One region of the Halomonas sp. R57-5 genome, then DNA from elsewhere that is predicted to be linked to it. Evidence: predicted binding sites of a transcription regulator. Region 1 holds the regulator's gene; each other region holds the start of a gene.

Region 1 (2,633 bases):
TGCCCTGGTGGCCGCGGCGTTTATTCTGGTACTACTAACCAACTGGTTTACGGTGCTGCTCTCGCTGGGCGGGGTGCTGCTGGCGATTATTTATCCGTTTATGAAGCGCTATACCCACTTTCCCCAGGTGGTGCTGGGCGCGGCTTTTTCCTGGGCAATTCCGATGGCTTTTGGCGCCGTGCTTGGCCACGTGCCGCTGGAAGCATGGCTGCTATTCTGCGCTAATGTGTGCTGGACAGTGGCCTATGATACCCAGTACGCCATGGTCGATCGCGACGACGATTTAAAAATTGGCATTAAATCGACGGCCGTGCTGTTTGGAAACGCGGATCGTTTGATTATCGGCCTGCTCCAGTTAGCCACTCTGGGGTTGTTGGCCTGGGTAGGCTGGCGGGTTGGTTTAGGTGGATTCTTCTGGTTAGGGCTTGCGGCCATGGCGGCGACTTTCCTGCATCAGCAGCGCTTAATTCGCTATCAGGAGCGGGATCCCTGCTTCCAGGCGTTTCTCAATAATCACTGGTCGGGGCTACTGATTTTTGCCGGTATCGCGCTAAGTTGGTGGCCTATCACTGGGTAATCTCGGCGGTTGMCATGTAACTGTCATCAAGTCATGGTGTTATCGTCATTGACATGTCATTMAACTGTTTTTCTTTGAATTCGCTTTCTTTGAACTAGTTTTTTCGAACACCGTGAGGCTCTGGTATGACCGCCAAGACCGTTCTGATTGTCGATGATGAAGCGTCGATTCGCGAGATGATCGCGGTAGCGCTGGAAATGGCTGACTATCGCGTGCTCGAAGCGGATAATGCCCAAGATGCTCATGCTATGGTGGTTGACCACCAACCCGATCTACTGCTGCTGGACTGGATGATGCCGGGCACTAGCGGAATTGAGCTGGCAAGGCGCTTAAAGCGTGAAGAAGCTACCGCCGAAATTCCTATTATTATGCTCACCGCTAAAGGCGAAGAGGATAATAAAATTCAAGGGCTTGAAGCCGGTGCCGATGACTATATCACCAAGCCCTTTTCACCCCGGGAATTGGTGGCTCGGTTAAAGGCGGTGCTGCGCCGTGCGACCCCGCGTGGGGTTGAAGACCCGATAGAGATTAACGGTCTGCTACTTGATCCGGTAAGCCACCGGGTCAGCGCCCACGGCAAAGCGCTGGAAATGGGGCCTACCGAGTACCGTTTGCTGCAGTTTTTTATGACCCATCAAGAGCGCGCTTACACGCGTAGCCAACTGCTTGACCAAGTGTGGGGCGGCAACGTCTACGTCGAAGAACGCACGGTCGATGTGCATATTCGCCGCTTGCGCAAAGCGCTGGGCGACGTGCATCAAAACCTGATTCAAACGGTTCGGGGTACCGGTTACCGTTTCTCTGCACGGGTGTAAATGTGCGTTTATGGAGTCGTGAGCTGTGGCGAATAGCGTGGCTGTCCACGCTGGGTACTTGCTTAGGTTGGCTATTGGGCTCGGCTGGGCTAGGGCTTTCGGCAGGGCTAGCGGTATGCCTGTTTTACCATTTACGTCAGTTGCGCGAGCTCTACCAGTGGCTCACCCTTCACCCACACGATGAGCCGCCTGCTGCTCGCGGAATGTGGGGCGAGMTATTTGACCGCTTATACCGCTATCAAAAAAGCCAGCGTATTACCCAAAGCCGTCTGCGCGCTACCTTAGCGCGTATTCAAGAGTCGTCTGAAGCGATGCGCGACAGCGTGGTCATGCTTGACCGTCACGGTGATCTGGAGTGGTGGAACAGCGCTGCCACCGCCATGCTAGGGCTACAAACCGCCCATGACCGTGGTCAGCACATTACCAATCTGCTGCGCGATCCAAGCTTTATCAGTTACTTTAATGCGCGTAACTACAGTGAGCCATTAACGCTAACCTCGCCGATTGATGAACGGCGAATTCTGCAGTATCAAATTACCCTGTACGGTGACGATGAACGCTTGGTGATGGCGCGCGATATCACCCGCTTGCATCGCCTTGAGCAGATGCGGCGCGACTTTGTTGCCAATGTCTCCCACGAGCTGCGCACTCCTTTGACCGTGCTCTCCGGCTATTTGGAAACCTACAGTGATATTGCCGATCAGTTGCCGCCGCGATTAGGTCGTAGTATCCAGCAAATGCAGGAACAGACCCAGCGGATGCAGAATTTGGTCAATGACTTATTGCTGCTTTCGCGTCTGGAGATTGATCAGGGCGGTAAAGATCATCACCCGCTGCCACTTGGGCCTTTACTACAAAGCGTTTGTGATGATGCGCTGGCCCTGTCGCATCAGCGGCATACCATCACAGTGGCGCTTGAAAGCGATGCGCGGCTGTTAGGTAGCGAACAGGAAATTCGCAGCGCCGTCTCTAATCTGGCCTTTAATGCGGTGCGCTACACGCCAGCAGGCAGCCAAATCACACTGCGCTGGAAAGCTAGCGCTACTGGCGGGGGCTATATAGATGTTGAAGACAATGGTGAAGGGATTGATCCCGTTCATATTCCCCGCTTAACCGAACGCTTTTACCGAGTCGATAAGGGGCGCAGCACTGCGACCGGTGGTACAGGCTTAGGCTTGGCGATCGTTAAGCACGTGCTATTGCGTCACGATGCACAGCTGCAAATTGAATCTCATCCCGGC
Region 2 (5,550 bases), 2.0 Mb from region 1:
AGCGAACCCTGGCGCATGGTATCGGGTACCGAGTTAATCACGTCATCAGACAGCGATGAGATAAACGGAATGATCATAATGCCCATCACAATACCGGGTGCCAGCGCATTGTTATATGAAGCGTCAAGTCCAAAAAAACCGGCAATATTGACGATAATTGGCGCGACGGTGATGGCAGCAAAAAAGCCATAAACTACGGTAGGGATACCCGCCAACACTTCGAGCACCGGCTTGGCAACGGTGCGCACCTTGCTCGGCGCATACTCAGACATATAAATCGCCGAGAGCAAACCGATAGGTACCGCCACCAACATAGCGATGGCGGTAATCATAAAGGTACCGGCAAACAGCGGCACTGAGCCGAACTCAGCGCCGCCTCCATCACCACGACCCGCAGACGCTAAAAAGCTGGCGCCGGGATTCCATGTAGTGCCGGTAATAAACTCCCAGAAGCTGTGCATTTGGAAAAAGCGCAGCGCCTCGGAAATAATCGAGAACAAAATACCGAACGTCGTGAAAATTGAGATTAACGCTGCCCCGGCCAAGATCATGCGGATTACCCGCTCAATAGCTTGACGAGCATGAAAATCGGGCTTTACTTGGTTAAGACTGACCATCAATCCTATGGCTGCCACGACCAAACTGGCCGCGAGCAAATAGAGCGTAGGAATATCGGCACCCATTAACAGCAGCGCGAAAGCGCCAACTGAGCTCACTAGCACGGCTGGACCGGCTGTGGAAAGCACGGTAAACCAAGCGTACTGATCTGGCTGAGCAAACATAGCCGTGCCCGCGCTTCGTAAACGAGTGGCTTTTGAACGGCCAGCAAAAAAAGCCAGCAGCCCCAGCAGTAATAACGCACCGCAAAAAATCAAAAGAAGCTGGTTGGTCTGCATCGCATCTCTCTCACGTCGTCACCGGTTAAGAAGCCTATTAACAATAACGGGCCGACAGCTTGCGCTGCCGGCCTTTTTTACATCTAAATCAACCGCTTACTTAAGAACGTCTGCTGACATTGTAGTGCGATCTGCTACAGCCTGACGCCACTCTTCACGCTCGTCTTCCGGCAGCACGATCAAGCCGATATCTTTCAAGTAACCATCTGAGCCAATCATCTGCTCGCTCATAAACATCTCGACGTAGTCAGCCATCGGCGGTACTTCATCGGCGTGCTGGTTCTTCACGTAGAACCACAGTGAACGCGCAACAGGGTAGTCACCCGAGCTGATTGCTTCTGGCTCTGGCGCAACACCCTCAATGGTGGCACCGTTCAGTGTATCGGTGTTTTCTTCAAGGAATGAGTAACCGAAGATACCCATTGCGCCGGTATCTTCACTCAAGCGCTGAACGATAAGGTTGTCGTTTTCGCCAGCGTCGATGTAAACACCGTCAGAGCGAATATCGGTGTAGCCTTCTTCGCCGTAAACATCCATTTCAAGCGATGCAGATTCCAGTACGAGCTCTTCAAAAGCGTCACGGGTACCAGAAGTTGTCGGCGGACCATAGATGGAGATTTCACGGTCTGGCAGCGAAGAATCAATTTCGCTCCAGTTAGTGTAAGGGTTATCAACTAGCTCGCCATCAACCGGCACCTGAGCGGCTACTGCCATGAAAATCTGCTCAAGCGTCAGGTCAACAACGTCATTTTCGTTGGATTGGCCTAAAACGATACCGTCAGAACCGATTTTAGCCTCGGTGATATCGGTAACGCCGTTCTCTTCACAACGCTCGAACTCAGACACTTTCATGCGGCGTGAAGCATTAGTGATGTCCGGAGTGCCTTCACCAACACCGTTACAGAACAGGCGCAAACCGCCACCCGAACCAGTCGATTCAATAACAGGCGTCGGATTGCCGGTCGTCGCACCGAACTCTTCAGTTACGTAGCTGGCAAACGGGTAAACGGTACTGGAGCCTACGATACGGATTTGATCACGGGCTTGGGCAACACCGGCAACGCTCATTACAGCAGCCGCGATAACGGTGGTTTTTAGAATACGGTTCATGCGAAATACTCCTGTTCATGTAGGGATCTGGCCTTCGCAAGGCATACCTTGCACGGGTTCCATGACAACTTCATGACAGCGAGCAAAACGTGAAGAATTTTTCGTTACGTGGCTGCATCCAAGCTTTACATCACCACAACAAACCTAAGGCAGCGAGGGTGCACAACGCTAGCGAGGCACCTTGCAGTAGGCGTCGATCCAATCGGTGGGCGACGGTATCGGCCAAGGCATTACCGATTAACACCGCGGGCAGGAAGGTCAGCGCGACCTGGAAATGCCAGAGTTGAATCTGGTCAGCCAGGGTGAGAGTGACTAAGGTCAATAGGGAGGTCAAAATGAAAAAAGCGGCTAAATTGCCGCGCACGCGATCCGCCGGAAGACCATGCATCAGCAGCACAATGGGCGGGCCGCCAATGGCGGCGACGGTGCCGAAAATACCGGAGAGTATCCCCGCGCCAAACAGCGTTATGCGGTTTACCGGCAGTTGAAAGCGGCACAAGGTGACAAGTACCGCAAACAGGACGATGACCGCAATCAGCTTTTCTAGCAGAAACATAGGGGCGGCGAGCAGCAACCAAATACCCAGCGCATTGCCGGGAAGACGCCCCACTAGCGCCATACCAATGGAATCCAGGCGCACCTCATGCCAGTAGTGGCGAACCATCATCAGCGAAACGGTAAATCCAAATAGCACCAGAACGACCGGCACCAGCCGCGGCTCAAGCATCAACAGTAGCGGCGCACCGATAACGGCTAAACCAAAACCGGTAGCGCGCTGTACAAAGGCGCCCAGCAGAAGTACGCCGGAACAGGCCAACCAGGTACTCATGGGCATATTGACCCACACCAGCAGGCTATTCATCAGTGCCGCTCATCCCTGTTGCTCTTCAACACTGGGCGCCTTGGTTAATTTGCGTACACCGATATTGCCCAGTAACGCAGCACCCAGCATGGTGAGTACCATGGGCCAGAGGTGCTCAACCTCAAAGAGCCCTACCATAACGCCCGCGAACGCACCGCAGGTAAATTGGATGCCGCCCAGCAGCGCTGTGGCCGTGGCGCTGATATGGCCAAAATGATCCAACAGCGACGAGATCGCGTTGGGCGTTATCAGCCCGATCATACCGGTAAATAGCATAATCAGCGGCACCACAAACGCTAGCGTCGCTATATCCAAGGCGGTCACCGCCACTAGCCCTAGCGCCGCCACCAGCTGTATAAGCAAACCTAGGCGCAAATTTTGCTGGGGGGTGCGCTTGCGCAGCAGGTGAATATTGACCCGGTTAGAGAGCGCAATTACCACCACGTTGACCCCAAAGACCAGCGGATAAGTACTTGGTGAGAGACCAAAATAATCAAGGTACAGAAACGGGGAAGCGGTCACGAAAGCAAATAGCCCCGCAAAGGAAGCCGCTACCGCGCAGATATAGCCCATGCCTTCCCGGTGTTTAAGCACGCTGGCGTAGTTGCGGATTACCTGCCGCGGTGAAGCTGCAGGCAGCGACATATCACGGGTTTCAGGCAGGCGCGTTCCTAACAGCCAGAGCAAAAAACCCGCATAGACAGCCAGGAACACAAAGATCAGCCACCAGCCGGCAATATGCAGTAGTAAACTCCCCACGGTAGGCGCCACTAACGGTGCCAGCATCATGATCATCGCCATGGTGGACATCACTTTGGCGGCCTCGCGCCCGCTAAAGCAGTCGCGCACGATCGCCGCCGAGTTGACCACGCAGGCCCCGCCCCCTAGCGCCTGGATAAACCGCCAGACCAGCAGCGTGGGCAAACTGTCCACCAGGGTAATAGCCAGGCTTGCCAGCATGAAAACCACTAGGCCACTCAGAAGAACAGGCTTCCTGCCCAAGCGATCCGATAGCGGCCCAAAGCAAAGCTGTCCCAACGCAAAGCCAAACAAAAACACGCTAATGGAGAGCTCAGTACGGTGAATACTAGCGCCGATGCTCTCCGCAATGACCCCCATGGCAGGCAAATACGCGTCGATAGCAAAGGGCGCCAGCGCCGTGTTGGCGGCAACCAACATGGCTACCCGACGAGGATTAAGATCCATGGGTCTCCTTAAGGCGATGATATACGCACTGGAATAGATAGGCCGCTAATCATAGCCGATTTCAAGCCATTTGTCGGGGCTGGATGCTATCGAGCAATAGCCCTGGAGATGGCCAGGGGCTTATCAGGGTGAGGGATGTTTAATGGTGCGTAGTGGCATCTTGCGACTCAAGCATCTCAACCAGTGGCTGAAACTGCTCACGGTTATGCTCGTTCATATGCATTAGAATGCGGTGGGCTTCCAGGATCCGGTCGCGCAGCCCTTCTTCATCTGCGGGCTCTTGGGGAAGCTCTTCAAGCGCATTATTGAGCGTAGCTGCCTGCTGTAGCGGCGCTTCCATTAGGGTGAAAAAGCGCGCAAATCCCATCACGTCCAACATCTGCCGCACGTCGGGATTATCGACAATAATCGTTGGTGATTGCTCCAGGCGCCCTTTCACCGCCATGGCGACCTTGGCCAGAAAGCCAAGCGCCGTGGAGTCCACATTGGTCGCTTCACGCAGGTCAATCAATACGGCACGCAACCCCGGCGTCTCGGCGAGACGTTGAGCTTGGGTATCCAGCGTGGCGCAGAGCGTCAAGCGCACATCACCACACAGTTTTAAAACAAAAACACCAGAATCGAACGCCGCTTTAATGCGGCCTTCTTCAATCAGCATGACCAAATCCGCTCACCATCATGATTGTTAGGTCATCGGGTAAAGCATCGCGTTCTTGGTTGGCATCGAACTCCGCATCCCCTGCAGCAAGAGGTGCGTTTGTTTCTGCCAGCCGGTCGCGCAGCTGCTCAAGCGTGACACTCTCACTTACTAATTGCTCAAGCTCCTTGAGCCGCGTGTCGAGCGTTTTACCCGGCAAGCATTCCAATACACCATCTGAACAGAGCCACAACCGAAAGTCACTCGGCAAAGTACAGCTCAGCGCAGGATACTCCACATCGGGGAAAAGGCCTACCGGCATTCCCTCGCCTTCTAACCGGCGTAGCTCTCCCCCAGCCGCTAACAGGGGCATGGGGAGCTGTGCGCCGAGCGAATAGTGCAGAGTATGCGCCTCATGGTCAATAACACCGACAAATAAGGTGGCATGTTTGCCGATATCGGTGCCCTGCAGCTCGCGGTTCATTGCCTTTAGCCAATCTGGAGGCAGATTTTCTGGGTGCTGGCCATCCCACTCACTCAGCCAGCGGTTGCATAAGTATTTGAGCAGCACCGTGACGAACGCCGACGAGGCGCCATGACCCGATACATCAGCGAAATAGAAGGCGCTGTAACGCTCGTTATAGCGTTGATAATCGAGAAAATCACCGGATAAATAGAGCGAAGGGGCAAATACGTAATCGTAATACACCCCATTAATCACTTTGGGGCGTAGCGGTAGTAAACGCCGCTGGATATGCCCCCCGCTCTGTTGATCCATGCGCAGCAGGGCCAAGTGAGTCTCCAGGCTCTCATTTAGCTCCGCCAGACGCGCATGGTCA
Region 3 (7,085 bases), 680 kb from region 1:
ATTGGAAAAACTTCAGGGCGAAGGCGCTATGCTGACCAGCCGCAGCGGCTGGCAGATCGAGGGCGACAGCGTCTACCGTTTCGGGGCGATTCGTGCCGATGATGTGGTGCTCGACTTAACCCGCTATCGCTTTGATGACCGCCAGCTTGTCGAAGCCACCTACGCCCAGCGGGCACGTTGGGAAGGCGATGCCTGGCGGTTGGAAAACGTGGCGACCACGCGCATTTTTGACGACCACACCGAGTCCGAACAGACGGCAAGCATGGGCTGGGAAACGTCCTTTACCCCCACCCAGTTAGAGCGGCTGCTGCGCGATATCGAGAGCCAGGCGCCCAGCGAACTGTGGGCCTATGCCCAGTTCCTTGAAGCGCAAAACCTGCAGAATGACCAAGCGCTGCTGTATTTTTGGCAGAAGATGCTGATGCCGCTGACCATGGGCTCGCTGGTGCTGATTGCTGCCTCCTTTGTGTTTGGACCGCTGCGTACGGTGGCTGCAGGCACCCGGGTATTTTACGGCGTGATCACTGGGCTGAGCTTTAAGTATGTTCAGGATCTTCTGGCGCCCGCCTCGACGATTTTTGGCTTCTCGCCCGTCTGGGCGGTGCTGGTGCCGACACTGGCGTGCGCCGGGGTCGGGATCTACTTTCTACGTCGCAACGGTTAATGCCGCAACGGCATCGCTGCTGCTTATCGCCTGAAAACCGCCAATAAACAGCCAGGAGCTGGGAAAGAATGAGGGAAACACGACGCTTTACTCAGTTGGATAGCGTATGGCCAGCGGGCCTTGGCCGCCGTTTGGGCGCCATGCTGTATGACGGTTTTTTAGTCATTGCCATATGGATCGCCGTGACGGTCGTACATATGCTGTTTTTCCGTTATGTGCTTGGTCAGCAGCCCGAAGAGATTGGCACCACGGCCAGCGATATTTGGAGCCTGCGCCTCATGCTGGTGTTTTTTGTCACGCTGTTTTTTGTTTTTTCCTGGTCACGCGGTGGTATGACCCTGGGCATGCAGGCGTGGCGGCTGCGGGTGCAAGCAGCAGATGGCTATTCGCTGAACTTGAAGCAGTGCCTGATTCGCTGCGCGGTGGCGTGGCTCTCGCTACTGGCCTTGGGTTTGGGCTACTTATGGGTGCTGTTCGATAAACAGCGCCGTAGCTGGCCGGATATTGCTTCCAACACACAAACGGTGGTTTTGCCGAAAAAATAGTTTTACCGGGCATCGGCCATTTTTTTTGAAAAAAGCGTCGCTTCGACAATATCTTATCGCGCTCTTCATATTTACTAAGACGAATGGCTAGCAAAAAGCAGTAATTTCTACTTGATAAGATGTATGCGAATCATTTACATTCATCTCATGATTTCTATGAGGTGTCGCCATGTACGTTTGCGTGTGCAAGGGAGTAACCGACCATCAGATTCGCCAGCACGTTGACGACGGTGCGCGAAGCTGGCGAGAAGTACGCGAGGCAACCGGCTGCGCAACGCAGTGTGGTAAGTGCGCGTGCTATGCTAAATCTATTACCCGCGATGCCGTTCAGGAAGCGCGCCAGGAAGCCAATATGGGGCTCGCTTACGCCGTGTGACGCGAATCACTATTGTTAGGGTTATCTTTAGCAAACAACTGATTTACTTGAACTTTTAATCACCTTATCTATACTCTCAGAAACGCTGGGAGTATAGCTATTTGCGTCTATGCTCTTCTCCAAACGTAACTGCTTGATCGTATTGTCTAAACTAGATTAAACATCAGCATTACAGTAGAAAAGGTGACGTTATGAAAGGTGATACGAAAGTTATTGAGCATCTTAATAAGGCGCTCGGCAACGAACTGGTTGCGATCAATCAGTACTTTTTGCACGCCAAAATGTATAAAGATTGGGGTCTGAAAGCCCTCGCCAAATGGGAATACGATGAGTCCATCGAAGAGATGCAGCACGCTGACAAGATCATCGAGCGTATCCTGTTCCTCGAAGGTATCCCCAACCTGCAAGACCTGGGCAAGCTGCACATCGGCGAAAACGTCAAAGAGATGCTCGAAAGCGATCTAAAAATTGAGCACGACGGCCGCAACGACTACATCGAAGCGATCACCTATTGCGAAAGCGTTAAAGATTACGTGACTCGCGATATGCTGCGTGACCTGCTCGCCGACGAAGAAGACCATATCGACCACATCGAAACGGAACTTGGTTTGATCGACAAGGTGGGTATTCAGAATTATATGCAGCGTCAAATGCAGATGGCAGGCGACGAGTAAAACGCTATCGCGCGTATGTCGTATGTATAGAAGCAAGCTAGCAACCAAAACTAGCTAAAAAGCAGCCAGTCAGGGCTAACTGACTGGCTGCTTTCGTTCTAAAGTCTCCTTTTATCTATCGATTTTCCTGCTTCCCTTTTCCCCTATGCGTTCCTTCACTACTTMCCCATCTTCGCGGCAGCCTGGGTTTAGCGTTGAGGTGTGCCGATAGCCAACGGCGCTAACTTAGCCTGTGAGTGTCATAAGCCTGACATCGCCATGGTGTTGGATAGTTAATCGGGCATAGCAAGTTTAATAACTTAATCAGTCGTTTCTTAAGCTTAAGCAGGGGATTAACTCCATCATGATACTCAAACGCAGACCAATCCTATTGGCGCTGGCTGCTGTGCTGGCCGCCACGCAAGCGGCAGGTGCGGCAGATAAGCATTTCAACCGCATCGCCAGCTTCGCGGTTCCCGATAACATGGCCGAGGGCGAGGATCGTACACGCGAGACCGCGCCTGAAATCATTGCTGCCTCCGGTGATGGCATGACGCTGGTGTATACCGATAGCCCGCTGGGCGTGATCGGGCGCATCGATATCAGCGACCCGGCTAATCCGCAACCGCTGGGTAATATCGTTATGGACGGTGAGCCTACGGCCGTATCGGTGCTCGGCAATATGGCCTATGTCGGAGTGAATACATCGGCTTCCTACAGCGAACCTTCCGGGGAACTGCGTACGGTCGATTTAGCCAGTGGCGAGATACTCGCCTCCTGCCCGCTGGACGGACAGCCCGATAGTGTGGCTTCCGCTGCGGCCCCCGATGGGCGCTTTGTCGCTGTCGCCATTGAGAACGAACGCGACGAAGAGGCGGGTGATGGACGTGTACCGCAGATGCCCGGCGGTTCCGTGGCACTGGTGGAGATCAATGCGGAAGGGCTGGTTAACTGCGACAGCCTGCTCTACGCCGACGTAACCGGGCTCGCCGAGATCGCCCCCGAGGATCCCGAGCCGGAGTTTGTCGATATCAATACCCTGGGTGAGACCGTCGTCACCGTGCAGGAGAACAACCACCTGGTGGTGCTCGACTACGCCGGAAAGGTGGTGGCGGATTTCAGTGCCGGGACTGTCGAGCTGGACGGCATTGACGCCAGCGATGMCGGTGCGCTGATTTTCAACGAGCAGCAAGCCGAGCGCCTGCGTGAGCCGGACGCTTTGCAGTGGATCGACAACGACCACTTCGCTATTGCCAACGAAGGCGATATGGATGGCGGCGCGCGCGGCTGGACGATCTTCAACAAGCGCGGCGAGGTGGTATACGAGTCAGGTACTTCATTCGAGCGCGCGGTGATTGAAGCGGGTCACTACCCCGATAAGCGTTCGGATGCCAAAGGCAGCGAGCCGGAGGGGATGGAGCTTGCGGTGTTCGAAGGTACGCCCTATGTCTTCCTGCTTTCCGAGCGCGGCTCGCTGGTGGGCGTTTATGACGTTAGCAACCTGGCCGAACCGCAGCTCACCCAGCTACTGCCCTCGGGCCTGTCTCCCGAAGGCGCCGTGGCGATTCCCAGCCGTGGCCTGTTAGCCACCGCCAATGAAGGGGATCTGGGCGAAGACGGCGGCCCCCGCGCCCATGTCATGATTTATCAATATCAGGATGCGCCAGCGGTCTATCCTACCCTGACCTCGGCGGGCGCCGATGAACTGATCGGTTGGGGCGCACTTTCCGGGTTAGTCGCCACTGACGACGTACTTTATGCGGTCAATGACAGCTTCTACAGCGCCCAGCCGCGCATCTTTACCATCGACCCCTCAGCCTCCCCAGCGCGGATTACGGCAGCACTGGACGTGACCCGCAACGGTGAACCTGCGCTAGGCCTGGATATGGAAGGCATTACCACCGATGGTGAAGGTGGCTTCTGGGTCGCTTCCGAAGGTAACGACAAAGGCCTTGCCAACACCCTTTATCATGTGGGTTCCGACGGTGAGATTATCCAAGGAATTGCACTTCCCGAGGCGCTCGCTCAACAGGCATTGAAGTGGGGATTAGAAGGCGTCACGCGCATTGATGATCAACTGTGGCTGGCGTTGCAGCGCCCCTGGCAGGATGACCCCGAAGGCATGGTCAAGCTACTGCGTTTTGATATCGACAGTGGCGAGTGGGGCGCTGTTCATTACCCGCTGGATAACGTGGAACAGGGTTGGATTGGCCTCTCCGAAATCACCGCCCATGGCGATTGGCTGTATTTGATCGAGCGCGACAACCAGATCGGCGCCGAGGCTAAGGTTAAGCAAGTGACCCGCATTGCCCTGGATGGCCTGGAACCTGCCCCGCTGGGCGGTGAGCTGCCGGTGGCCGAGAAACAGCTAGTGCGCGACCTGATTCCCGACCTAGCCAGCTACAACGGCTTTGTGGTGGACAAGATTGAAGGAATGGCGATTAACGATAATGGCAACGCCTGGCTGGTCAGTGACAACGACGGTGTGGACGATAGCTCTGGCGAGACCTACTTCTGGTCGATACCGCTGGAGTAGTCCCTGCCTGTATTCGTCTATACCGCAGCAGCATGGAAGCGATAAACATGAGGAGTAGGGGAAAAAAGGAAGGATAGGCGAGATAGGAGAAAAAGCGAGGGCACGCATCAAACACGGTTATGTGGCTGATGTGTGCCCTTTTTTGTGGAGTGGCTCTTGTGTGGAGAATGTCTTGTGAAGAGCGTCCTGTGAAGAGAGTGTGGCGGTAACGTTATGGAGCGCCTAACTATTTAGCTGCCATCACCTCGCCGCTGTCCACAAACTGGCTCGGTACCGCCGGCTCATCAACGGCAAAAGTTGCCCGGCTTAGACGACGGACACGCTTCATAAACAGCGCGATGCAAAGGAGCGTACCTAGCGCCGCGACCACGTAGCTTAACTGCAGCGGCAGACCAAAACCGATCGGCGCGTAGGCTAAATAGGTAAAGGTGGCCATGGTCATAAAGGTGGCTGGGATCGAGGTGATCCAGTGAGGCTTACGCGACAGCACCAAGTACATGGTGCCTACCCACAGCGCGATCACGGCGGTGGTCTGATTCGCCCAGGAGAAGTAGCGCCATAGCAGTGTGAAGTCCATATGGGTTAGCGCGTAAGACACCACAAACAGCGGTAGAGCGACCATGACGCGCTTCATAATCGGCTTTTGATCGATCTTAATGTAGTCGGCGATGATCATCCGCGCGCTGCGAAAGGCGGTATCGCCCGAGGTGATCGGCAGCACAATAACGCCGAGCACGGCCAGGGTGCCACCCACCGCGCCGAGCATGGTGGTAGATACTTCGCTGACCACCGCGGCAGGGCCACCGGCCGCCAGCACATCGGAAAGCGACTGGTCGCCGTAGAACAGGCTCATGGCGGCGGCCGCCCAGATCATCGCGATAATGCCTTCGGTGATCATCATGCCGTAGAAGATTTTGCGCCCATTGGTTTCGTTTTGCGTGGTGCGCGAAATAATCGGCGTTTGGGTGGCGTGAAAACCGGAAAGCGCGCCGCAGGAGATGGTTAAAAACAGTAGCGGGAAAATCGGTGCGGCGTCAGGGTGCATATTTTGCAGCGAAAGCTCGGGGATCGGAGCGCCGGTGACAACCAAGCCAATACCGATACCTGCGGCGCTGAACAGCAGCAGGGCGCCAAAGTAGGGGTAGATACGGCCAATGACCTTATCGATTGGCAGCAGCGTGGCGATCAGGTAGTAAATAAAGATGGCAACAATGATCAGTGTCAGTGACAGCGAGGTCATATTGGCCAGCAGCGCCGCGGGGGAGGTCACAAATACCGTGCCGACTAACAACAGCAGCAAGATCGCGAAGCCATTGACGACGTGCTTCATCGCTTTACCCAGAAACTTGCCGGCCAGCTGAGGTAAGTGAGCGCCGTGGTTGCGGATTGAGATCATACCGGTCAGGTAGTCGTGCACGGCACCGGCAAAGATGCAGCCGACCACAATCCAGATAAAGGCCACCGGTCCATACAGCGCACCAAGAATGGGGCCGAAAATGGGGCCCACCCCGGCAATGTTCAATAATTGGATAAGCGAGTTGCGCGTGGTGTTCATCGGCACGTAGTCGATGTTGTCGCGCATGCTGAAGGCAGGGGTCTGACGTTTGCGGTTAGTCACAAACACGCGTTCAACGAACTTCCCATAGGTAAAGTAGCCCGCTATCAGCAGCAGGATCGATACGATAAAGGTGATCATCTAAGGTACCTAGAGCAGTGAGGGGAATGGGCGAGCATACCGGTGAGCATGCAAGCAGGTACTTCTTTAGCAGGGCTGAATTTACAGATAAGCACTATAAAATCACAGCTAGACTTTAGTGGGCCTTAAGCAAAAAAATGGACAGCCTAGTGGCTGCCCAATTTATCGGTTAGCAAAGGCAAATCTTAAGACTCAACGACGCCGCAGGCCATCCGGGTGCCACCGCCGCCCAGGTGGGGCTCATCTGTGTAGGTGTCGCCGCCTTCGTGAATCATCAAGCTGCGGCCAGGCATATCTTCCATGCTCAAGCGCGGCGCCAAGACGGGGAGATTGGCTTCGCCATCTTCATTAACCGTTAGCACCGGTAGATCGCCTAAATGACCTTCTCCATAGGGGCCTTGGTGAGTGCCGGTTTCCTCAGGGTCATAGTGTCCGCCAGCCGACAGTGCCGCGGTCATCTCGCCACTGTCATTCTCGGCGGGATCACAGCTGGCATTCTGGTGAACGTGAAAACCGTAGACCCCAGGCTCAAGGCCCGTCAACGAAGGTGTCAGCAGTAAGCCGTGATCCGTATGCTCAAGGGATACGGTACCGATTGACTCTTCATTACCCTCG

Evidence for each region. The regulator PhoB, encoded in region 1, activates phosphate uptake and scavenging genes when phosphate is short. The targets are predictions, from matches to a motif close to TGTCATANNNNTGTCANA.
Region 2: HALO_RS09370 (PstS family phosphate ABC transporter substrate-binding protein) is a predicted target of PhoB. The motif match lies at 2,067-2,084, and genes of this name have one in related genera.
Region 3: HALO_RS19975 (esterase-like activity of phytase family protein) is a predicted target of PhoB. The motif match lies at 2,497-2,514, and genes of this name have one in related genera.

The regions. Positions count from the first base shown of each region.
Region 1 is NZ_LN813019.1:40,000-42,632, forward strand. It holds gene ubiA (4-hydroxybenzoate octaprenyltransferase) at 1-577, shown strand, start outside; gene phoB (phosphate regulon transcriptional regulator PhoB) at 703-1,392, shown strand; gene phoR (phosphate regulon sensor histidine kinase PhoR) at 1,395-2,633, shown strand, end outside.
Region 2 is NZ_LN813019.1:2,051,068-2,056,617, reverse strand. It holds gene pstC (phosphate ABC transporter permease subunit PstC) at 1-896, opposite strand, end outside; gene HALO_RS09370 (PstS family phosphate ABC transporter substrate-binding protein) at 993-2,006, opposite strand; gene HALO_RS09365 (sulfite exporter TauE/SafE family protein) at 2,137-2,868, opposite strand; gene HALO_RS09360 (Bcr/CflA family multidrug efflux MFS transporter) at 2,878-4,074, opposite strand; gene HALO_RS09355 (STAS domain-containing protein) at 4,214-4,732, opposite strand; gene HALO_RS09350 (PP2C family protein-serine/threonine phosphatase) at 4,722-5,550, opposite strand, start outside.
Region 3 is NZ_LN813019.1:4,388,043-4,395,127, reverse strand. It holds gene lptG (LPS export ABC transporter permease LptG) at 1-664, shown strand, start outside; gene HALO_RS19990 (RDD family protein) at 733-1,209, shown strand; gene HALO_RS19985 ((2Fe-2S)-binding protein) at 1,379-1,585, shown strand; gene bfr (bacterioferritin) at 1,777-2,259, shown strand; gene HALO_RS19975 (esterase-like activity of phytase family protein) at 2,603-4,774, shown strand; gene HALO_RS19970 (carbon starvation CstA family protein) at 5,001-6,470, opposite strand; gene sodC (superoxide dismutase family protein) at 6,656-7,085, opposite strand, start outside.